2 regions of the Brevibacillus aydinogluensis genome follow, and region 2 is predicted to be linked to the other one. Evidence: predicted binding sites of a transcription regulator. Region 2 holds the regulator's gene; the other holds the start of a gene.

Region 1 (14,357 bases), 1.2 Mb from region 2:
CATTCAGGGGTTCGAATCCCCTACGGGTCACCATCTAAATGAAGTGGACCCTGCAAAGCAAACGTGATATGCTTAATAGCATACAGCGGCTTTGCGGGGTGACGTGGAGGCTTAGCTCAGCTGGGAGAGCATCTGCCTTACAAGCAGAGGGTCGGCGGTTCGATCCCGTCAGCCTCCACCATTACAGTAGAATTGTTATCGTCGCGGGATGGAGCAGTCTGGTAGCTCGTCGGGCTCATAACCCGAAGGTCGCAGGTTCAAATCCTGCTCCCGCAACCAAATCTGGAGCTGTGGTGAAGCTGGAGTTCACGCCGGTCTGTCACACCGGAGGTCGCGGGTTCGAGTCCCGTCAGCTCCGCCATTTTCGTTAAGCGATGGCTCGGTAGCTCAGTTGGTAGAGCAGAGGACTGAAAATCCTCGTGTCGGCGGTTCGATTCCGTCCCGAGCCACCATATACAGGGGCATAGTTTAACGGTAGAACGAAGGTCTCCAAAACCTTTGGTGTGGGTTCGATTCCTACTGCCCCTGCCATTGCGTGGCGGTCGTGGCGAAGTGGCTAACGCATCGGATTGTGGCTCCGACATTCGTGGGTTCGATTCCCATCGATCGCCCCATTTTTAATCTCATATTGGGGCATAGCCAAGCGGTAAGGCAACGGACTTTGACTCCGTCATTCCTAGGTTCGAATCCTAGTGCCCCAGCCATTTATGCGGACGTAGCTCAATTGGTAGAGCGTCGCCTTGCCAAGGCGAAGGTCGCGGGTTCGAGACCCGTCGTCCGCTCCATTTGTCTCCTCGATAGGCTTTGGGCGGAACATGGTCAGCCCATGCCGAATATAAATAAAACAGAACATGGAGGCATAGCCAAGTGGTAAGGCACGGGTCTGCAAAACCCTTATTCCCCGGTTCGAATCCGGGTGCCTCCTCCATAAACGTGCCGGTATGGCGGAATTGGCAGACGCGCGCGACTCAAAATCGTGAGGGAAACCGTGGGGGTTCAAGTCCCTCTACCGGCACCATTACATAACGAAACAGCTCTTAAGATGCGAACCGTATCTTAAGAGCTTTTTTTGCGTGCAGCTGAAATGGAACCGTACAAAGCGCGATTTTTGTGATTCGCGTCACATTGCCGAATGTCCGACAGCGGTAAACTATTAGACAGAAGCATCGCCATTACATTAGACGAGGAGGCCGGAACATGGGTCAGACATTCAACGGTTCCGAAACGATCGGTGACATTGTAGCCGGTTTTCCCGGCGCCAGCAATTTGTTGAGGGAATATCAGATCGATTTTTGTTGCGGCGGCAGCCGCACGTTATCCGCGGTGCTGGAGCAGCAACAGATTGACAAGAGCGCGTTTCTTGCACGTTTGAATCAAATGTTTCAGCAGGCACAGGAGAAACGGGGGCAGGATACAGACTGGCGGGAGGCGAGCCTATCCGATTTGATCGACCATATCGTACAAACCCATCATGCCTATTTGCTCAAAGAACTGCCGCTGCTCAGTGAATTTACTACCAAAATTCTTCGGGTGCACGGTCAGCTGCATCCGGAGTTGGCCCAACTTCACAAACTGTTCCATCAAATGAAGATGGAGCTGGAGCAGCACCTGATCACGGAAGAGGAAATGGTCTTTCCACTGATTCGCAAAGCTGAACAAACAGGCGCTGAAACAGACATCTCAAAGGCGGCACATACAATTGAGGAGTTGGAAGCCGACCACAGCGCTGTGGGCACACTGTTAAAAGAAATGAGGGCGGTCACGCAAGATTATCGGCTGCCTGAAGGGGCATGCCGGACGTATACCCTGACATTTCAGAAGCTCGAAGAACTGGAATCGGATTTGTTCGAACACATACACCTGGAAAACAATGTGTTATTTCCGCGTGTAAAACGGTAAGATTGCAGATATGGAGGAAAACGTTTGACAAGGCCCAGTGAACCTGGAGGGGGATCGGATGAAAAAGGGATATATACCCAACCAACATGGGGCCTGGGCGATGCTGCTTATTCCGTTTTTATTCGGCATGTTCGCGGCAAAGCCCGTTTGGCTGCATGTGCTGCTTTTTCTCGGCTGGTTTCTCGCCTACTTGTTCTCGTACGCTTTTCTGCAGTGGCTGCGGACGAAAAAGACCACGATCTACCGGAGACCGATGCAGGTATACGGCAGTTTGCTGATTCCAATCGGTTTCCTGCTGCTCGTATTGGACCCGGCACTGGCGCGGTTGGTTCCGTTTTTCATCCCGTTGTTTCTCGTCAATTGTTATTACGCCAGGCGCAATCAGGAAAGGGCCCTTCTCAACGACCTGGCCGCTGTCGTACAGTTCAGCCTGATGGTGTTTGTTGCGTATCAGGCGGGGGGAGGAACCGATTGGAGGCTTGCGGCTGAGCTGTTCGGATTCAGCATCCTGTATTTTACGGGAACGGTTTTTTACGTAAAGACGATGATTCGGGAAAAGCACAATGCGATGTATTACAGATTCTCTGTCATGTACCATCTTGCTCTACTCGTCGCAGGGGCGTTATGGTTCCCTCCCGGGTTGTTGGTGCCGCTGGCCGTTTTGGCTGTTCGGGCCGTCTGGTCACCGCACACGAAACTATCCGTCAAACAGACGGGCATACTTGAGATTGCCTATTCCGTGCTGATTGCCGGTACAGTGTTGGTCGTGTATGTGGCATAAAATGAGCCTTTCCTATGCGCAGGGCTGTTGTGGGGGGCTGGAATCGTGCCGCATATCTGCACCAGTTGCCAACCAGACTAAATCCTGCATGGATACGGTTTTGAGCGTTTCAAATGTGCACATAAAAAACGAAAGGAGCATCTTGTATGGAACAAATGCCTCACCATTGTGGCCACATGATGTCGGAAGGCCGAGCCCAGGTAGCACTGTGCGAACCGCTTGCCCAACTGAAACGCGAGCACGGACCGCTTCGGGAACAAATGGATGCGTTTGCCCGGGAGGCGGCTGAAATCGGCGCGGATCAGGAAACAACGGACTGGACCGCTCAGCTTGCAGCGCTGAAACAAAAAGTGGAAGCCTTTGTGAGAGAACTCGACCCTCATTCGGAACGGGAAGAAGGTGCGCTCTTTCCCCTCATGGCAAAATATATTGGCAGACAGATGGGGCCAATCGCCGTGATGGAATATGAACACGAGTTGGCCAAACAAAACTTGAAGAAATTCCTGGAGGCCGTGGAACAGTTGGAGGGGACGGCGGATGCCGGACGGGCGAAAGAGATTGCTTCCTATGCGCTTCAGGCCCATGCCGTCTTAACCGATCATTTCATGAAAGAAGAAAACGTGCTGTTTCCCATGGCGGAAAACATGTTGAACGCGGAAGAAAAAGCAGAACTCAGCCGTGCGGTTTGCCGTGATTCCATTTGACAAAGCAGGGCAAGTGCCATCCGGGAGTGCATTCCACATGCAGCCATAAGGAAGTCGGTTCAGCACTGTTGGTATCACCCATCCGAATGTAAGCGGCGGTTCAGCCATTGCTGCAGAACAATGGCGTGGTTGTGGACGGGATCTTTTGCGGCATAAACAAGCGTGACGTTTTTTTCAGACGCGAGTTCCCATATCCGATCGACGAGTCTGCACCGGGTCGGATCTTCTGACAATTCCAGTTCGTATCTTCGCGTAAATTCCGCAAATCGCTCCGGTTGATGACAGAACCACTTGCGCAATTCGGGACTCGGAGCGATTTCTTTCATCCATTCATCGAGGGACGCCTGCTCTTTTGAAATGCCGCGCGGCCAGAGCCGGTCGACCAGAATGCGTACGCCGTCTTCCGGAGAGGGCGGTTCGTAAATGCGTTTTAACCTTATAGTTGATCGGTTCGCTGCGTTCATCCGGCAATCAACTCGCACACAGTCAGCATGGTCAACAGTCAGCCTTCTTTCGTGAATTGTGTTGTAAAATGGCAATGTCTTTAGACCCGGCAAATTTCCTTCGGGCAGTTTTCACACTGGCACGTATCACGCAGGTAATCCAAGTCCTGGATGACAATATGTCCATCTTCGTAAGAAATGACACCCGCTTTTTTCAAATCCCCGAGGATGCGGTTCACGCTTTCCCGTGTCGTGCCGATCATATCCGCCAACTCCGAATTGGTCAACTTTTTGGAAATGAAGATGCGCCCGCCTTGTTCGATTCCATATGTATTCCCCAAACGAATAAGCAGCGAACACAGAATTCCCAGTTTGCCGAACAACATCAAATCGCGCAATTTGGATTGCGTCAACCGATTCATCAGTCCGATCCACTTCATGAACTCTACGGCCAGATCGCCATGCTGCAGCAGCAACGCTTCCAGATCTTGTTGCTGGATGATTCCGACAGCAGCATCCTCAAGAATTTCCGCACCAAAAAAATGAACAGATTCGCGAAAAGGGTCCACTTGGCCGAAGAGATCTCCTGCCTGATGCGTGTAAATGACCAAGTGTTTGCCGTCATCAGTCGCTTTGGTAATGCGCACCCTTCCTTTATGGAGAAAGTACAGTTTGTCCGCCGGGTCCCCTTCCCAAAATAAATGCGATCCCGCAGGAAAATGGTTGTCGCACATGATTTCCTTCAGTTTGGCAAAATTCCCCTCTGAAAAGCAGGACGTATTCCGAATGCTCCCTGCGAGATCCGCTTTTATCATCGGTGGTTCCCTCCTGTTTCGATAATCCCGATTCACCATATATAAACGGAGCCGCATGTGGTGTGAACAGCATAACACGAAAGGACATAGCAAGACCACATGATGAGGAAATTTCGTCCAAAATACCCAACTCAGTATTCCCCCGTACGTGCTGGTTTGCTTTACGTTTTTCATCATAAAAAAAGGGAGGTGCCGCTATTGTGATCTTGGTCACATATCTGCAACCTTTTTTCAGCGTGTGACCAAGATCATTCGTGATGCGGAACTGCGGTGTTATTATGATGAGTGCAGGACAGGTCAGGACTGAAAGAGAAGAGGCGTCGAGCTTTATGGATAAATCAATTCATTTTGAGATGGTAGAGATTCGCCCGTTCATGATGGGAAGGGACGTGGTCTTCCTGGTTACCGGGGGGACGGCCCACATCGGGGCGTCAGCAACAGCATACGTCACCAATGATCAGGACGTACAAGTTGAGGTGTTGGCTCTGCCCGGCCATCGGGAAGGACCGCTCGCTGCCGAACTGGCAGAGACGGCATGCCGCACACTTGGCCGCACCGTCGCTGTATTGGCGGGGATCCATCTGGATCAACCGTCCCGCCAGGACATTGAAACAGTCGTTGCCGAAGCGAAAAGAAAAATGAGCCAGATGCTTGATCAATGGAACAACGGGCAGAAATGAGGCATGAAAATGACGGCGCATACGCCAACCGCCCGGTGTATGCCGCAAATCGGCGGATGAACGTAGCTGGGGAAAAAGCGGACTTCTTCGTACGGAGGAGTCCGCTTTTTGTCGATTTTTTGAAACCTGGTGTTTATCGGGCGTCCAACGCGGTGATATTGTGATTTTTTTCACATGAAAAGTGAACATGGAATGCTACATTGAGAAGCAACGGGATGAACAAAGCATAGCGCCGCACCTACAACAAGGGAGGTATATCATGGGCAAGAAAACGCCATTGTTTCAGAAACTGAGATACTTCTCCAAACGGGAACAATATTCCGAAGGCTGGAGTGAAATGTCCCCCGAGAACCGGGACTGGGAAGATATGTACCGCAGGCGGTGGCAGCACGACAAGGTCGTACGTTCGACCCATGGCGTGAATTGCACCGGTTCCTGCAGCTGGCAAATATTCGTCAAAGACGGCATTGTCACGTGGGAAACGCAACATACGGACTATCCCTCGACCGGTCCGGACATGCCGGATTTTGAACCGCGCGGATGTCCGAGGGGAGCCAGCTTCTCCTGGTATTTGTACAGCCCGCTGCGCGTCAAGTACCCCTACATACGAGGCGCGCTCCTCGACTTGTGGAAACAAGCGAAAAACAAAGAGAAAGACCCGGTGCGGGCATGGGCCAGCATTGTGGAAGATCCAAAGAAGGCGAAGCGCTATAAATCGGCCCGCGGAAAAGGCGGGTTTGTCCGCGTCTCCTGGGATGAGGTGACGGAAATCATCTCGGCGTCGATGATCCATACGATCAAAAAGTACGGACCGGATCGGATCATCGGGTTTTCGCCGATTCCGGCGATGTCCATGGTCAGCTATGCGGCTGGCTCCCGCTTCCTTTCGCTCATAGGTGCACCGCTGCTCAGCTTCTACGACTGGTACGCCGATTTGCCGCCGGCATCGCCGCAAATTTGGGGAGATCAGACGGATGTTCCAGAAAGCAGCGATTGGTTCAATTCCGGCTATATTCTCGTATGGGGGTCCAATCTGCCGATGACCCGGACGCCGGACGCCCATTTTCTTGCTGAGGCCCGCTATCGCGGCACGAAAGTCGTCTCCATCAGTCCCGATTATGCGGAGTTCGTCAAATTGGCCGATACGTGGATGTCGGTCAAGCCCGGGACGGACGGTGCGCTCGCTATGGCGATGGGGCACGTGATCCTGAAGGAATTTTATGTCGAGAATCAGACTGATTATTTTCTGCAGTATGCCAAACAATATACGGATTTCCCCAACCTGGTGCTGCTTACGGAAAACAACGGCGCGTATACGGCCGACCGTTTCCTGCTGGCGGAGGACCTGGGAGCTGCGGGAAACAACGTTCAATGGAAAACGGTGGTGTACGACGACAACAGCGGGTCTTTCGCCGTTCCCAACGGCAGCCTCGGTTTCCGCTGGGGCGAAGAGGGCCGATGGAATTTACGCATGGAAGACGCGAACGGAACCGCGATCGACCCGCGCATTTCCCTGCTGGGTGTCCATGATGAAGTGCTGACGATTCAGCTCCCGTATTTTGACGACGACGGCCGGCACGTGATGGAGCGAGCCGTACCGGTCAAGCGGATTGAACAGGGCGGCAAAACGCTGTTCGTGACGTCCGTCTGCGACCTCGTGCTGGCCAAGTACGGGATCGACCGGAACCTGGGGGACTCGTGCCCGAAGAGCTACGATGACGACCAACCGTTCACGCCGGCCTGGCAGGAGAAAATTACGGGCGTGGACCGCCATACTGTCGTGCAAATCGCCCGCGAGTTTGCGCAAAACGCGGTGGAGACGAAGGGACGGTCGATGATTATTTTGGGCGCCGGGATTAACCATTGGTACAATTCCGACGTCATCTACCGGGCGATTATCAACCTCGTGCTGATGACCGGCTGTCAGGGCGTCAACGGCGGTGGCTGGGCGCACTACGTCGGCCAGGAGAAGCTGCGCCCCGCGGAAGGCTGGCAGACGATCGCCTTTGCCAGGGACTGGTCCTTGCCGCCGCGTCTGCAAAACGGGACGTCCTTTTTCTACTTCGCGACCGACCAATGGCGCTATGAAGATACTCAGATCGAGAGTCTGGTGTCACCGCTGGCGGGGAAAGCCAGATACGAGCACAGCGCCGACTATAACGTGCTGGCAGTAAGGCTTGGTTGGCTGCCATCCTATCCCCAGTTCAGCCGCAATTCGCTGGAACTGTACCGGGATGCAGAGCGAGCGGGTGCCCGCACCAGGGAAGAGATCGCCGCTTATGTCGCCGAACAGCTGAAAAATCGAACCTTGAAGTTTTCCATCGAGAATCCGGATGACCCGGCTAATTTTCCGCGTGTCCTGTTTGTATGGAGAGCCAACCTGATTTCCAGTTCCGGCAAAGGGCACGAATATTTTCTCAAACATTTGCTGGGCACCTCAAACGGGCTGCTGAACGAGGACAACATCGGGCTGCGTCCCCAGGAAATCGAGTGGAAGGAGAATGCGCCGGAAGGCAAACTGGATTTGCTCGTCAACCTTGATTTCCGGATGGCTGGCACGGCGCTGTATTCGGACATCGTGCTGCCTGCCGCGACCTGGTATGAGAAGAGCGATTTGAGCAGCACCGACATGCATCCGTTTATTCATCCGTTCAATCCGGCCGTGTCCCCCCAATGGGAATCGCGTTCGGACTGGGAGACGTTCAAGGAACTGGCGCGCGCTTTTTCGACGATGGCCGCCCGGCAGTTCGACGGGCCGCAAAACGATATCGTCACCACGCCGCTCCTTCACGATTCGCCGGATGAACTGGCGCAGCCGTACGGGCTCGTGCGTGATTGGAGCAAGGGACAATGCGAGCCGGTTCCGGGGAAAACGATGCCGCACGTTCACGTCGTCGAGCGGGATTATGCGTCCGTGTACGAAAAAATGATCTCCCTCGGCCCGCTGGTAGAAAACAAACCGTTTGGCATAAAAGGCATTGTCTGGTCCGCGTCGGACGAATACGACCGATTAAAGCGCGTGCTTGGCGTCCGGAGAGGAAACGGGGTTGCGACGGGATGTCCCGATTTGAGTACGGACCGGAATGTGGCCGAGGCCATTCTCACGCTTTCTTCGACCGCAAACGGAAAAATGGCGGTCAAGGCATGGGAAGCGCTGGAGAAGAAAACGGCGCTGCACCTGAAAGATTTGGCGGAAGAACGGGAGGAAGAATGTTTCACGTTTGAGGAGATCACCGCAAGGCCGAAAACGGTCATCACCTCCCCCGCGTTCAGCGGTTCGGAAAAAGGCGGACGCCGCTATTCGCCGTTCACCACCAATGTGGAGCGGCTTATTCCGTGGCGAACGTTAACCGGGAGACAGCAGTTTTACATCGACCATGAAATGCTGCGCGAATTCGGCGAGACATTGGCGACATTCAAGCCGACCCTCAAACATGCGCCGTTTCATCCAAACAGCAAGCGGCCGGTCAAGGACGGCAAGGAAATTGTCCTGAACTACCTGACGCCGCATAACAAATGGTCTGTTCACAGCATGTACTACGACGCGCTGCCGATGCTGACGCTGTTCCGCGGGGGGCCGACGATCTGGTTGAACCACGAGGATGCGACCGAAACGCAGATCGCCGACAACGACTGGATCGAATGCTTCAACCGCAACGGCGTCGTCGTGGCCCGCGCCGTCGTGACACATCGCATTCCACGCGGGATGGCGTTCATGTACCATGCTCAGGACCGCCATATCCACGTTCCGGGAACGCCGATTACAGAGACCCGCGGCGGTACGCACAACAGCCCGACCCGCGTCCATGTCAAGCCGACGCATATGATCGGCGGTTACGCCCAACTCAGTTACGGGTTCAACTATTACGGACCAACAGGCAACCAACGGGATTTGAACGTCATCATCCGGAAATTGCAGGAGGTGGATTGGCTTGAACATTAAAGCGCAGGTCGGCATGGTGATGAATCTGGACAAATGCATCGGCTGCCACACGTGCAGCGTCACGTGCAAAAACACGTGGACAAACCGCTCCGGGGCAGAATACATGTACTGGAACAACGTGGAGACGAAGCCGGGCATCGGATATCCCAAACAGTGGGAAGATCAGGAACGGTACAACGGCGGATGGGAATTGAAGAACGGCAAGCTGGAACTGAAATCGGGAACACGGGCAGCGCGACTGCTGAACATTTTTCACAACCCCGACCAGCCGACCCTGGACGACTATTTCGAGCCGTGGACCTATGATTACGAAAAATTGACCGCCAGTCCCGAACAAAAGCATCAACCGGTGGCCAGGGCGAAATCGAAAGTGACCGGGAAATATATGGATTTGACATGGGGACCAAACTGGGAGGATGACCTGGCCGGAGTGAATGAGACAGGACGAGAGGACCCAAATCTGCGGGGGATCGAGGAATCGATCCTCATGGAGTTCGAGCAGGTGTTCATGATGTACCTGCCGCGAATCTGCGAGCACTGCATCAATCCGGCCTGCGTCTCGTCCTGCCCGTCCGGGGCGATGTACAAGCGGGAGGAGGACGGCATCGTTCTCGTCGACCAGAATGCCTGCAGAGCGTGGCGGTTCTGCGTATCGAGCTGCCCGTACAAAAAGGTGTACTTCAACTGGCAGACGAACAAGGCGGAAAAATGCACGCTGTGCTTCCCGCGGATTGAGGCCGGGATGCCGACGATCTGCTCGGAAACCTGCGTCGGCCGCATCCGCTATCTCGGCTTGATGTTCTACGACGCGGACAAAGTGAAGGAAGCCGCGTCGGTGGCGGATGAAAAAAATCTCTACAAATCCCAGTTGGGCATTTTCCTCGATCCGCACGACCCGGATGTGATCAGGGAAGCGCGGAGGGCAGGCATCCCGGAAGATTGGATTTTGGCGGCGCAAAGATCGCCGATCTATAAAATGGTCATGGACTGGGGCATCGCACTGCCGCTGCACCCGGAATACCGGACGCTGCCGATGGTGTGGTACGTGCCGCCGCTCAGCCCGATCATGAACCGAATCGAAGGGATAGGAAGCGAACGCGATCCATACGATATTTTTCCGGCGATCGACGGGATGCGGATTCCGCTTGAATATTTGGCCAACCTGCTCACTGCAGGTGACGTCGAGGTGATTCGAAACGTTTTGCGCAAGATGGCGGTGATGCGCATGTATATGCGGAACCAGCAGACCCAGAGAGCGACTGATCCGGCACTGCTGAGCGAAATCGGGATGGATGAGCAGACCGTCGAGGATATGTATCGTCTGCTGGCAATCGCCAAGTACGATGACCGTTTTGTCATCCCGCCGGCGCATCGCGAACAGGTGGCCGATCTGTTCCATGAGCAGGGCGGATGCGGACTGAGTTTTGCTGGCGGTCCCGGCTCGTGCGGCGTATTTTGATTTGATTGGAGAGGAGACGGCTCGTATGGATATCGGAACATCACAGCGCGTGTGCGGCCTGCTGTCGCGGCTGCTGGAGTATCCGAGCAGCGAGTGGCGGCAGCATCTGCCTGCGGCCCGCGAGATGGCGGCAGAGATCGCGGCTGCCGACGCGGAGGCGGCCAGACACATCGAAGCATTCCTGAATGCAGCCGAATCGGCAGGCGAGATCGCATGGCAGGAGCAATATGTGCGCACCTTTGATTTCGGCAGAACGACGAATTTGTATCTGACGTATGAGCAGCACGGAGAGGAACGGGAGCGGGGCGCGGCGCTGCTGGCATGGAAGCGCCGCTACGCCGAAGCCGGCTTCATCCTGGAGGACGGCGAGCTGGCTGATTACTTGCCGCTTGTACTGGAGTTTGCGGCATCGGCATCCTGGTCGGCGGCGCAGGAGGTGCTGGCCTGGAGCCGGCCTGCGCTGCACTCGATCCGGCTTTCGCTGGCAGAAGCGGGGAGTCCGTATACAGGACTGTTTGAGCTGCTGCTGCAGATTGTCCCCGAGGCGCCTGCGGAGCTTGCAGCGGAACCGACGCTGACAGGGAGGGGAGACAATTGAGCAAGATGGAGCTGTTCGTATGGGGTGTCTTGCCCTATATCATTGCGGCGATCTTTATCACGGCGATCATCTGGCGTTATGTGACGGATCCGTTCGGCTGGACATCCAAGTCCAGCGAGGTGCTGGAGAAGCGGATTCTGCGATGGGGCAGCCTGTTTTTCCATTATGGCCTCATCGCCGTGTTCTGCGGCCACATCGCCGGATTGCTCGTTCCCGTCTCCGTGTACCGCTCTTTGGGGATCAGCGACGAGGCGTATCACCTGGTTGCGATCGTCGGCGGCTTGCCGGCGGGCATCATTACGTTCATCGGCGTGCTGATCCTGCTGTACCGCCGGTTCGCCGTCGCCCGCATCCGGCTGACGAGCAGCGCCGGCGACAAGATCGCGCTCGTGGTGCTGGCGATCGTCATTCTCAGCGGCCTCGCGGCAACGGCGGCAAATGCGGTAAGCCACTCCGGCTTTGATTACCGGACGACGATCAATCCATGGCTGCGCGGCTTGTTCGTCTTCCAACCGGACCCCGAACTGATGCGGACGGTGCCGCTTGGCTTCAAGATTCATATTTTGACCACGTTTGTGCTCTATCTCGTCATGCCGTTCACGCGCCTTGTACATGTGTTCAGCTTGCCGCTCGGGTATTTGCGGCGCAGCTACGTGCTGTATCGGCGCAGAGGTGAAGCGGGGGCCGAAGCCGCGCTTTATGACCGGTAGAACAGGAAGGAGGCCATGGAAAGATGGGGAGCAAGGGAGCTTATCAACTGCCGCTGCAGACGATCAGCCTCGTCGTTGGTTTCATGGTGTGGGTGATTTTGTCGTCACTGATGCCTTTCATTAAGGAAGAAATCGCATTGACCAGCGCCCAGCTGGCCTGGGTGACGGCTATACCGGTCTTGTTCGGGTCAGTCCTGCGCATTCCCGTCGGGTACTGGACGAACCGTTATGGGGCCCGCAAGCTGTTCATGATCAGCTTCGTGCTGCTGCTCGCCCCCGTGTACTGGATCAGCCGGGCTGATTCGTTTGCCGACCTCGTCATTGGCGGCATCCTGCTCGGGATCGGCGGCGCGGTGTTCTCGGTTGGTGTCACCTCGCTGCCCAAATACTTTCCCAAGGAACGGCACGGCTTCGTCAACGGCATCTACGGCATCGGCAATCTGGGAACGGCGATCTCGTCGTTTGGCGCACCGGTCGTCGCCAGCTATATTGGCTGGTCCAACACGGTGATGAGCTACGGTATTCTGCTGCTGGCAATGGCTGGCCTCAACTTCGTGCTTGGCGACCGGCAGGAGACGCCGGTCAAGACGCCGCTTGGCCAGCAGATCAAGGATGTCTCGCGCAATGAGAAGCTGTGGCTGCTCTGCCTGTTCTATTTCTTAACGTTCGGTTCGTTTGTCGCTTTTACCGTGTATTTGCCCAACTTTTTGGTGAGCCATTTTCAATTGACCAAAGTCGATGCGGGGATGAGGACAGCCGGATTTATCGTGCTGGCGACGGCGATGAGGCCGGTAGGGGGCTGGCTTGGTGACCGGTTCAATCCGTTCAAAATTCTCATGCTCGTCTTTGCCGGGATGACGGTGGCCGCCGTGCTGCTGTCGTTCTCGCCGTCGATGCATTTGTATACGGTCGGCTGCCTGACCGTGGCGTTGTGCGCGGGCATTGGCAACGGCACGATTTTCAAGCTGGTGCCGCTCTATTTCACCAAGCAGGCCGGGATCGCCAACGGGATGATCTCGGCGATGGGCGGGCTGGGAGGCTTTTTCCCGCCGCTGATCTTGACGACGCTGTACAGCATGACGGGGCATTATGCCATCGGGTTTATGGCGCTTTCGCAGGTGGCGCTGGCCAGTCTGATTCTGGTGATCTGGCTGTTTTATCAGGAAAAGCTGCACCTGGCGGCCAACATTCTGGAGAACACAGTGGAAGCGATTGTGGTGACCGATACTGACGGCATCATTCGTTCCGTCAATCCGGCGTTTACGGCTGTAACCGGCTACAGCGCGGAGGAAGCGATCGGGCGGAAGCCGAGCATCCTGAAATCGGGCAAGCAGGACAAAAGCTTCTACGAGGCGTTGTGGCGCTCCTTGCGGGAGAAAGGACACTGGCAGGGGCAAATTTGGAACAAGCGCAAAAACGGAGAGATCTATCTGGAGTGGCTGACCATCTCGGCCATCCGAAACGACGCCGGCGAAGTCAAATACTACGCGGGCATGTTCAGCGACATCGGCAAGGCAGGCGAACCGACCGGCAACACAGGATAGACCCGCGGTTCGGTGGATCACTGTGCAGGCCTTTCACCCCGTCTTCAGTCTGAAGCCCCGAAACCATCGCGTTTCGGGGCTTTTCTGGTCCTGGGCGGCCAGGAGCGTCTGGAGGCTACTTCAGCTCTTTTTGCCGCTTCAGCGCCTCCAGGTCCATAATTACGATGCGATTGCGCTCGAACTTCAACAGCGATTCCTTGCTGAACTGATTCAGCAGCCGATTGACGCTTTCCCGGGTGGTGCCGATCGAGCTGGCAATCTCCTGGTGAGTCATCGGCAGGTTGATCGTAATGCTGTTTCCGTTTACTTCTCCATGCTGTTCTGCGAGCTTCAGCAGGAATGACAGCACACGATGTTTGACGTGCTGTCCGGACAGCGATTGCAGCTTTTCTTGCAGTTCCACGATTTTATCCCCCATGACGCGCATCATCTTGACGGCAATCGATGGAGTGTTCAGCATCAAGCGTTCGAACAAACGGACGGGAATCGCCACCAGATGCGTATCAATGATCGCTTCCGCCGTCGCCGGGTACGGATTCTGATTGAAAAAGCCGGTGTGCGGAAACATGTCCACAGGTTTTAACAATGAGACAATTTGCTCGTGCCCGTTTTCGTCCGTTTTAAAGGTTTTTACCAATCCTTCTTGGATAAAGTAGACGGCTTCCTTCTCGCTTCCTTCCGAAAAAATGACGGACTTTTTGGGAATAAAGCGGGATATCGCGATTTCTGCTACCCGTTCCATTTCTTGATCGCTCAGATCATGGAACATGGGGACCTGCCT
Region 2 (14,357 bases):
TCAAGCGGGCCTTCGTGGTCAGCGACATGCCGTTTCTCAGCTACCACGGAACGGTGGAGGAAGCAGTGAAAAACGCGGGCCGTCTCCTGCAGGAGGGGCTGGCCAAAGCGGTAAAAATGGAGGGGGGCCGGGAGCTGTCCCCAATCATCACGCGCTGTGTGCAGGCCGGTATTCCGGTGATGGGGCACATCGGTCTGACGCCGCAGGCCGTTCACCAATTGGGCGGTTACAAAGTGCAGGGGCGTGAGCTGCATCAGGCCCGCCGTCTGCTGGAAGATGCGCTGGCGCTGGAGGAAGCGGGCGTGTTTGCGCTCGTGCTGGAATGTGTGCCGCAGGAAGTGGCTGCTGTCATTGCGGACAAGCTGGAGATTCCGGTCATCGGCATCGGGGCCGGTCCCTCCTGTGACGGCCAGGTGCTGGTCCTGCACGATCTGGTCGGCTACGGGTCGTCAGATTGGAAGCCCAAGTTCGCCAAGCGTTACGCCGATACCGGGACCATCATCCGCGAAGCAGTGGCGGCATACGTCTCCGATGTGAAGGAGCGCCGATTTCCGGCTCCCGAACACGTCTTTCACGCGGCGGAGGAAACGGTGAAACAGCTCTACGGAGAAGGAGTGAACCGGTGATGATCGAACGCATGCTGCAGGTACCCACGATTGCCGAACTGCGCCGTTTGGTCGGCGAAGCGCGCCGGCAGGGGAAACGGATCGGCTTTGTGCCCACCATGGGCTATCTCCATGACGGCCACCTCAGCCTGGTCAAGAAGGCGCGGGAGACGTGCGATTTTGTCGTGATGAGCATTTTTGTCAACCCGCTGCAATTTGGGCCCAACGAGGATTTTGATCGCTATCCGCGCGATCTGGAACGGGACCGTGAACTGGCCCGGTCTGCCGGAGTTGACCTCCTGTTCACCCCGAGCGTGGAGGAAATGTACCCGCGTCAGGTGTTGACGACCGTCTCCGTGGCGCAGGTGTCCGAGCCGCTGTGCGGACAATCCCGTCCAGGTCACTTTGACGGCGTAGCGACTGTCGTGTTGAAGCTGTTTCAGATCGTCCAGCCGGATGCCGCCTTTTTTGGACAAAAGGACGCCCAGCAGCTAGCCGTCATCAGCCAGATGGTGGAGGATTTGTCTGTTCCGGTGCAGATCGTGCCCTGCCCGATCGTGCGCGAACCGGACGGATTGGCGATGAGCTCGCGCAACGTCTATCTCAGCCCGGAGGAACGGCAGCAGGCCACCGTCCTGTACCGCAGCCTCAAACAGGCGGATGCGTGGCTCAAAGAGGGCGTTCCGCTTGACGAGATCAAGCAGCGCATGGCGGAGATGATCACGGCCGAGCCGTTGGCCGAGATCGATTACGTCGAGGTGCTGACGTACCCGCGATTGACGCCAGTGGACACGGCCAGCCCCGGCCAGCAGCTGATATTCGCCCTGGCGGTGCGGTTCGGCCGCACTCGCCTGATCGACAACATGCTCGTAACCGTATAGCGACCACGACAGAAAATAGGGAGGAGACCGCCGTGTTTCGCACGATGATGAAAGCAAAAATCCACCGCGCCACCGTCACGGAAGCCAACCTGAACTACGTCGGCAGCATCACCATCGACAAGGAAATCCTCGATGCGCTGGACATCCTGCCGAACGAAAAGGTGCAAGTCGTCAACAACAACAACGGCGCGCGCCTGGAAACCTACGTGATAGAAGGGGAGCCGGGCAGCGGGGTAATCTGCCTGAACGGAGCCGCCGCCCGCCTGGTGCAGCCGGGCGACATCGTCATCATCATTTCCTACGCGATGATGTCGGACGAAGAAGCTCGCACCCACAAGCCGCGCGTGGCCATTATGGACGAAAACAACAAAATTGCCCAACTGCTGGCGGAGGAAGTGCACGCGACCGTCTATTGACGGAAGCGGTAGGCCTGCATAGAGCCACCTGCCTTGTGAGACAATGAGACTACTCACGCCACAAGGGGGTGGCTTTTTTATGAAGCTGGAAGAATGGTTCTCTGCGCTGCGTTCCAAAGCGGAGACAATCGAACGGAAGTGGCCGACGGCGTCCCAGGATGAAAAGCTCCGGCTCGCCGAAGAGTTGTTTGAACTGCGCCAGGTGAGTGATCGGGTAGTCGATCTGTGGCTGCAGTTTGAGGAAAAGCTGTCCATTGCGATTCGCCATATCAAGCAGCTGGAGGGAGAATACCCGCAATTGGAGGGTGAGTATCCGTCTGCTGATGCAAGTCAACCGGGCGCAGCCGCGCCGGCGATGGAAACTACGGACGTCAACGCATCGTCGGGGACACAACATGACGATGTCAGCAGCACGGCCGCCGTAAACCTGGAAACGTTCCCGGCAGATGTGGCCGGTCGTCCCTTTGAGCACATGTACCGCAAAGGCGAAGGGTTTTATCAGCTTCGCCTCTATCAGGACGCCCGACAGTGCTTTGCCGAACTGCTCAAGGAATCGCCGGACTGGGAGAGCGGTCGGCTGTATTACGCCTACAGCCTGTTGTTTTCCGAGGCGAGAGAGGAAGCGCTCCGGGAATTCCGCCTGCTCAGCCGCTCAGCCCAATCGCCGGTGGTGGCGGCGATCAGCTACAATGCGATCGGCTGCATGCTGGCGGAAGAACGGCAGTGGCTGGAGGCGGCACAAGCCTTCAAGACGGCGCTCGAACACCATCCGGAACAGCGGGAGGCGCGGTTTAACCTGGCGCTCTGCTACCTGCAGGACGACGATGTGCAGGAGGCGCTGGAGACGATCGAATCGCTGCTTCACGAGGGGGATTCTGACTGGGAAGCGCAATTGCTCTGGTTGAGGGCGGCCCGCATCCTGCAGGCGCGTGACGAGTCGGCGCAGCCGCTGCCTCCGGACTTGCTGAAACTGCCGACGCGCAAGCTGGACAGCGAGACACTGCGGGAGATGGCCAGCCTCTATGAATCGTTGGGCAACTATCACCGCGCCCAGGTGTGCTACCACTTTTTGGTAGAGCGATTTCCTCGCGAAGGGTGGGCGTGGCACGGATTGGCCTGGAACACCTGGTTAATCGCCGGCACGCGGCGGGCGCTGACCCTGATGAAAAAAGCGATCAGCCTAGCGCCGGACAATCCCGACTTTACCTTCAGCTACGGCTGGATGCTGCTGTTTGACGGCCGGGTGGACGACGCGCTGGCGACGTTTCGCTCGATCCTAAGCAACCAGCGGGATCACCGGCTGGCCCAGTCCGGACTGATCACCGCATACGAGCGGCTGGGGGACACGCTGACAGCCAAGCGATTGGCCGCGCCGTTTACCGAGGACGGTGATCCGTATATTCGTTCGCTCGGGTATTACCATCTCGGCCGGATTGCCGTTGCGGAGGAGAATTGGCGGCTGGCGGAGCACTATTTTCGACGGGTGCTTCCCCACAGCGGCCACTTTCAGGAAATTCCGCTCTACCTGCAGTTGTGCGCCGCCAAACTTGGGGGACCGACGGTCGCCAGCGAGCTTTTGCAGCCGGAGACAGTGACCGGAGCAGGAATATGTACGGACGCTGCCGAATGCTAGGGAAGCGGACGCCCTACTGTCCGCGCACGTACGAGGTGACAAGAGATTGAATCGTTTTATCGTCGTAGACTTTGAGACAACGGGAAGCCACCCGCGGCAGGGGGACAGCATCATCCAGATTGGCGCCGTCGCCATCGACGACGGGCAGATTACGGAGAGCTACTCCACCCTGATCAATCCCGGGCAGCCGATCCCGCCGTTTATTACGCAGTTGACCGGCATCACAGACGACATGGTGGCAGATGCCCCCTCGCTGGAGGAAGCGCTCCCCAGGTTCCTGCGCATGCTGGAGGGGCGGGCTTTTGTCGCTCACAATGCCGCATTTGACCTGCAATTTTTGCAAGAAGCCCTGCTGAGCCAGGGCTATTATACGTTTGACGGATATGTGCTGGACACGGTGGAATTGTCCCGCTTTTTGATGCCGATGCAAAACAGCTACCGCCTGGGGGAATTGGCCGATGACCTGCAGATCGAACACGACCGTCCGCATCAGGCGGACAGCGACGCGTTGGCGACGGCCAGGCTGTTTTTGCATCTGTTGGACATCCTGCGCCAACTTCCGTTGGTGACGGTGCAGCGGCTGCAAATGCTCGTTTCGTCGTTTCGCACTGACATCGACGTGCTGCTGCGCCACATTGAGATGGAAAAGCTGGCGGAGGTGCCGCTTTTGGATGAATCCGGCACCAGGGCAGACGAGTCAAAGCTGTGGGACGTGTACCGCCAGCTTGCCCTGCGCAAACGGGACGGACGTGCCAAGGCGCCGCTTGCCCGGTCCGACTCGCCGACAAAACCGTTTGCCGAGTTGCTGGAGCAGATGCTGGATGAACAGGCGGCGCTGGGGCGCAACCTGCCTGGCTATCAGCGGCGAGAAGCGCAGGAAGCGATGATGCGCGCGATCCATGACGCGATGAGCGATGGTGCCCATCTGCTGGTGGAAGCGGGGACCGGGACCGGCAAATCGCTCGCCTACCTGCTGCCCAGCATCGTGTGGGCCAAACAGAATCGTGAACCCGTGGTGATCAGCACGCACACCATCCACCTGCAGGAGCAGTTGTTTCATAAGGACATCCCTGCACTGAAACAATCGCTGCCGTTTGACTTTGAGGCGGCCACGCTGAAGGGGCGGGGCAATTATCTCTGCTTGCGCAAGTTTGAACAAAGCCTGGAGGAACCCGTGGAGGGAAACAGTCAGGAACTGCGCCTGGTTAAAGGGCAAATGCTCATCTGGCTGACCCAGACGGAAACGGGCGATGTGGAAGAGCTGAGCCTGCCCGCCACCGGACAGTTGTACTGGCAGCAGGTGAACAGCGATGCCGCTTCCTGCCTGCACAGAAACTGCCCGTGGTTCAGCCGCTGCTACTATTTCCAGGCCCGGGAGCGGGCGCGGGACGCGGACATCCTGATCGTCAACCACGCGCTTTTAATCAGCGATTTGCAGGCAGACAGCCGGATCCTGCCGCCGTATGAGACGGCAGTAATCGACGAGGCGCACCATCTGGAAGAGATCGCTACCGCTCATCTCGGCAAGCAGTTGTCCACAGCAGGAATGATGTTCCTCCTGGATCGGGCGGCAACGGAAGAAGGCAGCCTTGTGCGCCGCTTCACCGCCGAACTGCTGGATTGGCAGGCGGATGAGGGGGGCAGAGTCGCGGAGATCCTGGAAGAGATGGACGGGCTGTTCCCCGCGCTGCGCGAAAAGGCGTTGCAGTTGACTCAGCTGCTGTACAAATGGGCGGCGGATCGGGGAGAGGAGACGACCGATACCGGGCATGAAACCGTGCGGTACCGCAAGGAGTCGTTTTCCGGCCGACACGAGCGGATTCGCAGAGCGGCGCGCCGGGTGATCGATGCCCTCACGTCGTACACCGCTTTGATCGACCGCCTGCTTGCGTGCATCCCCGCCGACGAAAAACCGCCGTATGAGCTGCGCAGCCTCAGGACGGACGTGTCAGGCCTGGTGGACGAACTTCAGGAAGCGGCCGAACTGCTTCACTTTTTTGCTGGAACCGGACACGGCGTACGTCTGCTGGATGGAAGTGGAGGCCCGCACTCCGCGCAAGCACGTCTATTTGCACGCCGCACCGCTAAACGTCGCCGATGTGCTTGCCCATCCGCTGTTTGCCGCAAAACGCAGTCTGATTCTCACCTCGGCCACCTTGACGGTGAAGAACAGCTTTACCTACATGATCGAGCGGTTTGGCCTGGACCGGCTGCCGGAGGAGAAGGTCCGCACCCTGACCCTGCCCTCCCCGTTTGCCTATGAGGAACAGGGACTGCTGTTCATCCCTTCTGATTTTCCCACCCCGGGAAAAGAAAGCGACGAACACTACCTGGAAGCAGTCGTGCAGGGCTGCCTGGACGTGATCCGCGCCGCCGGTGGTCGAACACTGATCCTGTTTACGTCTCACTCGATGATCCGCCAGGTATACCAGATGATGAAGGAGCAGTTGACGGACGAGCCATACACCCTGCTTGGCCACGGCATTGACAGCAGCAACCGCAGCAAGCTGGTCCGGCTGTTCCAACAGCTGGAACATAGCGTGCTGCTGGGGACCAGCAGCTTTTGGGAAGGCGTGGACATCCCCGGCGAAGCGCTCAGCTGCCTGGTCATCGTGCGGCTTCCCTTTACGCCGCCCAACCACCCTGTATATCAGGGGAGAGCGGAGCAGTTGAAAGCAGTCGGGAAAAACGCCTTCATGTCGCTGGCTCTGCCGCAGGCGGTGATCCAGTTCAAACAGGGCGTCGGCCGGCTGATCCGGCATCATTTGGATCGCGGCGTCGTGGTCGTGTTTGACGCACGCATCATCGAGTCACGCTACGGCCGGGCGTTTTTGCAATCCCTGCCGCCGTTTCAGGTGCAGACGGGCACCTGGCCGGAGCTCCGTGAACGGATCGGTCCGTTTCTGGCCCAAGAGACCGGCACATAACGAAAGGCGTTGAGCGCCGGTCTGCATGCAATCCTGGCGAGGCTCATAAAATGAAGCAATAGTCTCGCAGGGATTTAGGTGATAGAATAAATGCTGGGGATTACGCGTAAGGCTTGTTGGCTGCTGCTGTGCGTCGTGCTGTTCGCCGGCTGTTCGATCGACAGTCATTTGCAGAACGCGGTGAAGGTGGAGGACCCCTACGCCAGCGACGACGAACGCGAATTTGTCGGGCTGGTGATCCACTTTCTCGCCCTGCCGCATGGCGAGAGCACGCTGATCCGACTGCCAAGCGGAAAGACCATGCTGGTCGACACGGGAAGCGCGGAAGACTGGCCCGTCTTGTTTGGCTTGTTGTCCGAGCAAAAACTGACGCGGCTGGACTACGTCGTCGTGACCAACGATCAGCCGGAACAAGCGGGAGGCTTTGCCTTTCTCAGCGACCGGCTGCTGGTGGATACGGTCATTCTGCCCCGTCTGATCGAGCCGTCGATTCGCGGGTTTGTCCCGCTCAAAGGGGACAAGAAGCTGTTGCCCGTCGCGGACGGCGACGCGATCGAGACTGGACAACGACGTGGTGTTGGACGTGCTTCATCCCAGCGAACCGCTGTTTTTGTCTCCGCAGGACAATTCCCTGGTATTCCGGCTGCGACACGGCCAGCTTCGCTTTCTCTTCGCCAGCGCCATCAATGAAAAGGCGGAAGAGCGCCTATTGGAGCAGTACGGCGGGCAGTTGAAGGCGGAAGTGCTGAAGGTGGCCGACCAGGGGAGAAATCAGGCCTCTTCCCAGCCGTTTCTCTCCAAGGTGGACCCGCAGGTGGCAGTCATTCTGACCGGCAAGTCCCGAAACGAGCTGAAAGACAGCCAGGAGGAAGTGCTGGAACGACTGGGCGAATCATGGGCGGAGACCTTCATCACCAGCCAGCACGGCACGATCACGATTCTGTCCAACGGCCGCGATTACCGTGTCGTCAAGCGAAAAACGTAAGGAGGGAGGACCGTACGGTGGCCAAAAGTGAAAAAATTTCAGAAGCGGTTGTTCGCCGTTTGCCGATCTATCTGCGCTATTTGAGCTATCTGCAGCAAGTGGGCGTGACGACGGTATCCTCCCAGCAGATGGGCAAAAATCTGGACATCAACCCCGCCCAAATCCGCAAAGATTTAGCCGCGTTCGGCGATTTCGGCAAAAAAGGCATCGGCTATGACGTCAACTACCTGGTGGAAAAAATCCGCCAGATTCTCAAACTGGATCAGGAAATCCGCGTCGCGCTCGTCGGCGCCGGCCATCTCGGCCATGCCATCAGCAATTACAATGCGTTCCTGAAGGATCAGATACGGATCGCGGCGATTTTTGACAGCGATCCGGCCAAGCAGGGCAAGCAGATCGCAGGGATCACGATCCAGCCGTTGGAAGAGCTGAAAGAGACGGTGAAGGAGCGTCACATTCGCCTGGCGATCATTACGGTCCCGGCTGCCGCCGCACAATCAGTGGCCGATCTCTTGATCGAGGCGGGGATCGAAGGCATTCTCAACTTCGCGCCGACGACCATTCGGACGGAGAAAGAGGTGCGCATCCACTATGCGGATGTGACGTCCAGTCTGCAAAGCCTGGCTTATTATCTAACGTAAGAACGGAGTGGTACGATGAAACAGACGATCTTGACTCACGCCACCGTGATCACCGTAAACGAACAGAACGAAGTGATTCATGATGGGGCCGTCGCGTTTGCCGGCAGCACGATTACGTACGTTGGGCCGACGCCTGAGGATGTGTCCGGCTACGACGAGGTGATCGACCTGAAGGGCAACTACGTCCTGCCGGGCCTGATCAACACGCACGGCCATGCGGGCATGTCGCTGTTGCGCGGATACTCAGACGATCTGCCGCTGCAGCAGTGGCTCGAAGACAAAATGTGGCCGCTGGAAGCGCAGTTTACCGGCGACCATGTGAAATGGGGCACATACCTGTCGCTGATTGAAATGATTCGCACGGGGACGACAACGTTTGTCGACATGTACGACCACATGGACGAAGTGGCGAAAGCTGTGGAAGCAACCGGGATGCGCGCCCGGCTGTGCCGCGGCATGATCGGCCTCTGCTCGGAGGAAGAGCGGGCGGCAAAACTTGAGGAGGCCACCGATTTTGCCAAAAACTGGCACAATCAGGCGGACGGCCGCATCACCACGATGCTTGCACCCCATGCGCCTTACACCTGCCCGCCGGAATTTATCATGCAAATTGTGGAACGGGCAGAAGAGCTTGCTTTGCCGATTCACATCCACATGTCGGAAACGAAGTGGGAAGTGGGGCAAAACGAGCAGGATTATGGCCTTCGTCCGGTCGCCCACCTGGAAAAACTGGGCGTGTTCCGCCGTCCGACGCTGGTAGCTCATGCCGTCCATTTGACGGATGAAGAAATAGATGTATTGGCAAACTATCAGGTGAAAGTCTCCCACAATGTGGTGAGCAACCTGAAGCTGGCCAGCGGCGTGGCGCCGGTTCCCAAAATGTTGGCGAAGGGGATCAGCGTTTCGCTGGGTACAGACAGCACCGCCAGCAACAACAACCTGAACCTGTTTGAAGAGTTGAAGCTGGCTGCTATTCTGCACAAGGGAGTGAGCTACGATCCCGTTGCCGTTCCGGCGGAAGAAGCGCTGCGCATGGCTACCCGCTACGGGGCGGATGGCGTGTTCCAGCCGGATGCGCTGGGGTCGATTGAGACTGGCAAGCAGGCCGACCTGATCGTCCTGGACAGCCATCAGGCCCATTTCCATCCCGCTCACAACCCGGTCTCCCACGTGGTGTATGCGGCCAATGGCCGGGACGTGACCGACACGATCGTGGCCGGCCGGTTCCTGATGCGCAACCGCGAGCTGTTGACTGTGGACGAGGAGCGCGTGATTTTTGAAGCAAACCGCGTGTTCCAAACGCTGAAACGGTAAAAGTCTCCTGTCAGGGCAAGTGACAGGAGAAGGGGAGCGTAGGTGTAGGTAAGGGAAGTTTTGTTTGGACGCCATGCCACGCTCATTTTTTCCACACGTCCGTAAGCGGGGCGTGGCGGAACTTAAGTGTGGGCGAGTGGGTCAAGGTTCTCAGCGGCGACGACAACGCTGCCCAGGAGACGCGGTATTCCTGGAGCAGATACCCTAGCACGTCAGGAGATGTCGTTCGTTGCGACGGTTTCACGCGCTCACCTCCTCGGGGTGTATCTGTAGTATGACCGGGACGACCGGGGGTATGTTTAGCAAGTTTTCCGTAGCGTTCTAAAACCTTCCCGCCGCACATAGGGTAAGGAAAAACGGGACAGGAGGGGAAGGACATGTACGTCCGGCCCAAGCAGCTCTGGTGGCTGATCCCTGTTTTTCTCGGCCTGTTTTTCCTTGGCGTGTCGCTGGGGGCACTGCACAACCGGCACGCCGGGAAGGTGACCATCATGGCGGAGGCGGAACGTGCGGAAGCGGATCGGACGGTCGTGGCCGCTCTCTTGGACCAGCTCACCGGGCAACAGGAGCGGCCGTTTGAAGTATTGCTCAAAGATCACGTCCTGAGCGGACGCTACCAGGGACAGCAGTTTCAAGTAAGCGGGGAGTTTGACGGTCACCACATGGAACTTAGGCGAAGCGGACAGGATGTCAGCGTGAGCGTGGACGGCCAGGTGCAGGACCACACAGCGCTGCCCTATGCCCTGTTTACGCCCCACGAGCATGCGGCACTGCTGAAAGCTCACCTGCGCTCGGTCACGCCGCTGGCCGTGTCGGACCCCTCCAACCGGGCGTGGCAGGGGTACCGCTTGTCCATCCCGGCTGAAGAGGTCAGCTCGCTTTTGGCGACGTGGCTGGGACCGTCATTTCCCATCCAGGAGGCGGAAATGGCCCGCCAGATTTCCGTCGATTACCATGTGTGGTACGATGGTGCGACACGGGAATTGCGGCAGTTGGACGTACTGCTGCAAATGAAGACGCCGGCCGGCACGAAGCAGGACCAGCTTCGCTTCCGGCTGTAACGTATGGAGGATAAAGGGGATTGTCATTGTGTTGGTACGAATCATAATAGGGGCTGTAGCCGTTTGTCTGGTGGTCACCCTGGGTGCCGCCTATCACTTGACGTCCACGGTCGTGGGCAAACGGCACGACTTCGAAGACCAGGTGCGGCAGTGGGTACAGGAACGGACGACGATCACCGAGATCGATGTGATTGACGAGTACCGCAGCAAAGAGTCCTACGCCGTCGTGCTGGGCAAAAACAAGGTCGGAACACCGGTGGTCGCATGGTTGACCGCCGACAAGGCCGTGTTTGACACGATGGACAGGGCGGTCAGCCGGGAAAGTGTCGAAGAGGCAGTCAGAAAAGGCTTTCCCGATGCGCGTGTGCTGCACATCGTCCCGGGGCTGGACGAAAACAGCCGCTTCTGGGAAGTCACCCTGCAGGATCGCGACGGCCGCTTTCACTATCTCCACTACGACCTGTTCAGCGGCAAGCTGCTCACCTCTTATATCGTCTCGCCGGCGTAGGCCGGATGCAGATGTACAGATGTACGCTCAAAAGGCCTTTTTCCAAGTGAAAAAGGCCTTTTTGCCGTTCTGCTCGGGGCCGGGTATCCAACATCTGCATACAAAAAACGCTATACGGATGTGATATACTGGAACCGTTGACTGAGCGCACAATACAACAAAAGGGGGAGTAGCTGTGCAACTGCGAAAACGTGCAATTGGCCTCTCGCTGCTGGCGACGCTCACTCTCCTGTTCGGTGGTTGGTTTTTATACCAAAAAATGGAAGTGGAAACACCGCTTCGTACCCATATCGGACAGATGAAGTCAGCGGAACTGACGCACTTGGATGTTAGCAAGGATCGCATTGAGATAAAGCTGCAAGTGACCCGCCCGGATCTGTTCCCGCAGGAATACCGCCGCTTGCTCCAGGAAACTGCCGACCTGGCTCGGGGCAAGACGGTGGAAGTTGACGTGGACAACGATTCGCAAGACCTGGAACAGATTTGGATGGATGGGTTATTTTCCTTTACGGAAGCGCTGGATTTGCATCAATACAGCCGCATTCCGCAGATGTTGACGGAGTGGAAGACCGCTCATCGGCTGGATGAAGCGTCCGCACTGATGGACGACCGCAACGTCTACGTCTACTTGAAAAAGGGGAAGGACGACTTCTACGCGATCATTCCCCGTTCGGCCGGAAACGAGGTGACGATGCATGGGTAAGGAAATCTTGATCGGCGTGGTTCCCGGCATCCTGATTTTTCTGCTGTTTCTCGGTGTCAACATTACACCGTTTCTCTTGTTTGCCGCCGTCTTGACGGCCATGTATTTTCTGATCGTGCGGCAGAATCAGGGAAAACTTCCGTTTGGCGGAAAGTCCCAGCCGAGCAAACACGCTGTACCCGCCTCCAACGTGACGTTCGCCGACATCGGCGGACAGGAGCGGGCCAAAAACGAGCTGAAAGAAGCGCTCGATTTTCTCGTGCACAAGGACAAAATTGAGCAGTACGGCATTCGCCCGATCAAAGGCGTGCTGCTGACAGGTCCCCCGGGGACGGGGAAAACGCTGATGGCCAAAGCGGCTGCCAATTACACCAATTCCGCGTTTTTGGCTGCGTCCGGTTCCCAGTTTGTGGAGATGTACGTCGGGGTGGGTGCTCAGCGCATTCGTGATCTGTTCAAGGAAGTCAAAGCACTGGCGGAAAAGAACGGTCAGGACAGCGGGATCATTTTCATCGACGAAATTGACGTGATCGGCGGCAAGCGCGACGGTCAGCAGCAGCGCGAATACGACCAGACGCTGAACCAGCTGTTGACCGAGATGGACGGCATCGCCACCAGCGACAAGCCGCGCATCCTGCTGATTGCCGCGACCAACCGCAAGGACATGCTGGACCCCGCTCTGCTGCGTCCCGGACGCTTTGACCGGCACATCAGCGTCGATCTGCCGGACAAGACTGCACGCGAGCAGATTCTGATGATCCACACCGCCAACAAGCCGCTTGCTTCCGATGTCTCGCTGGACAAAGTGGCGCAGGAGACGTTTGGCTTCTCCGGCGCGCAGCTGGAGAGCGTGGCAAATGAAGCAGCAATTTACGCCATGCGCGACCAGAGTGAGATGATTGAGGCGCGCCACTTTGCGCTGGCGGTGGACAAGGTCATGCTGGGGGAAAAAGTGGACCGGGAAGCGTCCCTGGAAGAAAAGAAACGGGTGGCGCTGCACGAACTGGGACACGCGATCGTCAGCGAACACGTGCGCCCGGGTTCTGTCTCCCAGGTGACGCTGAGTCCTCGCGGCAAAGCGTTGGGGTACGTCCGTCAAAATCCGCTGGAGGATCGCTACCTGTATACCAAGGAAGCGCTGGAACAGCAGATCATGGTCTGCCTGGGCGGCGCCGTTGCCGAAGAAATCTACTACGGCGGCCGGAGCACCGGCTCCAAAAACGACTTTGAGCAGGCGCTGAACATGGCGACGGAGATTGTCCAAAGCGGGATGTCCCGCTTGGGGATTGTCCATTTGCAATTCGCAGACAAAACGCACATTCACGAAGAAGTAAACCGGTTGCTGGAGGAACTGCTGGAGAAGACGCGCGCGCTGCTGCGCAAGTTCGACTCCGTGTTCCAGATCGGCCTCAACACGCTGCTGGAAGAGGAAGTGCTGCATGGCGATGCGTTCCGCCGCCTGCTGGCCGAAGCCCGGCAATCGTCCAAGGAGCTGGCGGTTTGATCCGCCGGCTTTTTTGTGTTTCTACAATCTCTGGCAGGGAACAGGCCGTGCCGGTTTTCCGCTGTTCAGACCAGTTGTCGTCTCGACTTTTTTTGCAGGACAGGGTACCCAACCCCGCCCGTGTTGAATATCCTACAAGAGCACATGGGAGTGACATCAGAAGGGAAGGAGACCCAATGGCAAAAGTAAACCGGAGAAAACAGCACAAATCCTTGGGAAAACGCTCGAAGAATGAGTCGTTCGAGATTCCCTTTCTGCCGCAGACATCAGAGTTGGTCTGGCTCGAACGGCTGGAGTCGGAATTGACGGATGAAGACGATTACGAGGATTTTGAGCCGAAATCGTTCACAATCACCAACAAAAGCAGTGACGTCATTCCGCCCCTGCACAATGTGCCCCCACAAAACGTTTCCTCCAATCAAACAACGTTCTCCAAGATCATCAAGGAGCGGAAGCAGGAGCAAGAATATTCCTTTGTCTACACGGACGATCTGAGCGACCAGGCAGTGACGACCGAAAAGATTGCGAACCGGGCGATCGACGCTTCCAAGATCAAGCCGGGCTGCATCGACAACACCCTGCTGAAAGACTACGCCGTCGACAGTGCCAAACTGGCCGACAACAGCGTCACGTCCGGCAAGATTGCCCCGGAAGCCATCCAATCCATCCACATCGGCAGATACGTCATTACGGGTGAGATGATTCAGGACCGCACCATTTCCGGTGACAAGCTGATGAACAACAGCATCACATCGGAAAAGCTGGCAGACAAGACGATCGACTCGATCAAGTTTGCCGAGGGAGCAATCCAGACCAAGCACATTCAGGAACAGGCGATCACCAGCGAACTGATCCAGGATCAGGCGATCACGTCGGAAAAGATCAAAATGGGCACGATTCAAACAGGCAATCTGGCCAACTACATCATCAATTCCGTCAAGCTGGAGGACGGTGCTGTCACGACCGACAAACTGAGGGACGCGTCAGTGACCGCAAGCAAGCTGGACGAGGAAGCGGTCGAATCCCAGCACATCAAACGCGGGGCAATTCTGCACGAACATTTGGCAGAACGTGCTGTGGACAGCGTCAACCTGATGCCGGGCTGCGTTGGGGAGCAGCATATTGCCCATCTGATCATCGGCCCTCACCATCTGGCTCCGGAGGCGGTCAACAGCCAAA

The links. The regulator Rex, encoded in region 2, represses fermentation and respiration genes when NADH is low (regulators of the CRP and FNR family bind a similar motif). The targets are predictions, from matches to a motif close to TTGTGAAATATTTCACAA.
Region 1: ric (iron-sulfur cluster repair di-iron protein) is a predicted target of Rex. The motif match lies at 1,109-1,126, and genes of this name have one in related genera.

The regions. Positions count from the first base shown of each region.
Region 1 covers NZ_OY569118.1:3,347,690-3,362,046, reverse strand. Annotated here, with positions in the region: tRNA gene Q7F15_RS16595 (tRNA-Glu) at 1-33, shown strand, start outside; tRNA gene Q7F15_RS16590 (tRNA-Val) at 106-181, shown strand; tRNA gene Q7F15_RS16585 (tRNA-Met) at 203-279, shown strand; tRNA gene Q7F15_RS16580 (tRNA-Asp) at 285-361, shown strand; tRNA gene Q7F15_RS16575 (tRNA-Phe) at 377-452, shown strand; tRNA gene Q7F15_RS16570 (tRNA-Trp) at 458-531, shown strand; tRNA gene Q7F15_RS16565 (tRNA-His) at 539-614, shown strand; tRNA gene Q7F15_RS16560 (tRNA-Gln) at 630-704, shown strand; tRNA gene Q7F15_RS16555 (tRNA-Gly) at 710-785, shown strand; tRNA gene Q7F15_RS16550 (tRNA-Cys) at 854-928, shown strand; tRNA gene Q7F15_RS16545 (tRNA-Leu) at 936-1,018, shown strand; gene ric (iron-sulfur cluster repair di-iron protein) at 1,198-1,899, shown strand; gene Q7F15_RS16535 (YwiC-like family protein) at 1,958-2,680, shown strand; gene Q7F15_RS16530 (hemerythrin domain-containing protein) at 2,827-3,384, shown strand; gene Q7F15_RS16525 (DUF488 domain-containing protein) at 3,459-3,848, opposite strand; gene Q7F15_RS16520 (Crp/Fnr family transcriptional regulator) at 3,929-4,642, opposite strand; gene lpdD (prenylated flavin chaperone LpdD) at 4,972-5,322, shown strand; gene Q7F15_RS16510 (nitrate reductase subunit alpha) at 5,579-9,265, shown strand; gene narH (nitrate reductase subunit beta) at 9,255-10,724, shown strand; gene narJ (nitrate reductase molybdenum cofactor assembly chaperone) at 10,750-11,322, shown strand; gene narI (respiratory nitrate reductase subunit gamma) at 11,328-12,032, shown strand; gene Q7F15_RS16490 (nitrate/nitrite transporter) at 12,056-13,576, shown strand; gene Q7F15_RS16485 (Crp/Fnr family transcriptional regulator) at 13,692-14,357, opposite strand, start outside.
Region 2 covers NZ_OY569118.1:2,191,175-2,205,531, reverse strand. Annotated here, with positions in the region: gene panB (3-methyl-2-oxobutanoate hydroxymethyltransferase) at 1-626, shown strand, start outside; gene panC (pantoate--beta-alanine ligase) at 626-1,486, shown strand; gene panD (aspartate 1-decarboxylase) at 1,519-1,902, shown strand; gene Q7F15_RS10740 (tetratricopeptide repeat protein) at 1,982-3,535, shown strand; partial or broken gene dinG (ATP-dependent DNA helicase DinG) at 3,582-6,462, shown strand; gene Q7F15_RS10725 (ComEC/Rec2 family competence protein) at 6,553-7,152, shown strand; gene Q7F15_RS10720 (ComEC/Rec2 family competence protein) at 7,046-7,447, shown strand; gene Q7F15_RS10715 (redox-sensing transcriptional repressor Rex) at 7,465-8,088, shown strand; gene Q7F15_RS10710 (amidohydrolase) at 8,104-9,402, shown strand; gene Q7F15_RS10705 (hypothetical protein) at 9,485-9,646, opposite strand; gene Q7F15_RS10700 (hypothetical protein) at 9,780-10,463, shown strand; gene Q7F15_RS10695 (cell wall elongation regulator TseB-like domain-containing protein) at 10,492-10,971, shown strand; gene Q7F15_RS10690 (hypothetical protein) at 11,147-11,674, shown strand; gene Q7F15_RS10685 (AAA family ATPase) at 11,667-13,178, shown strand; gene Q7F15_RS10680 (WIAG-tail domain) at 13,355-14,357, shown strand, end outside.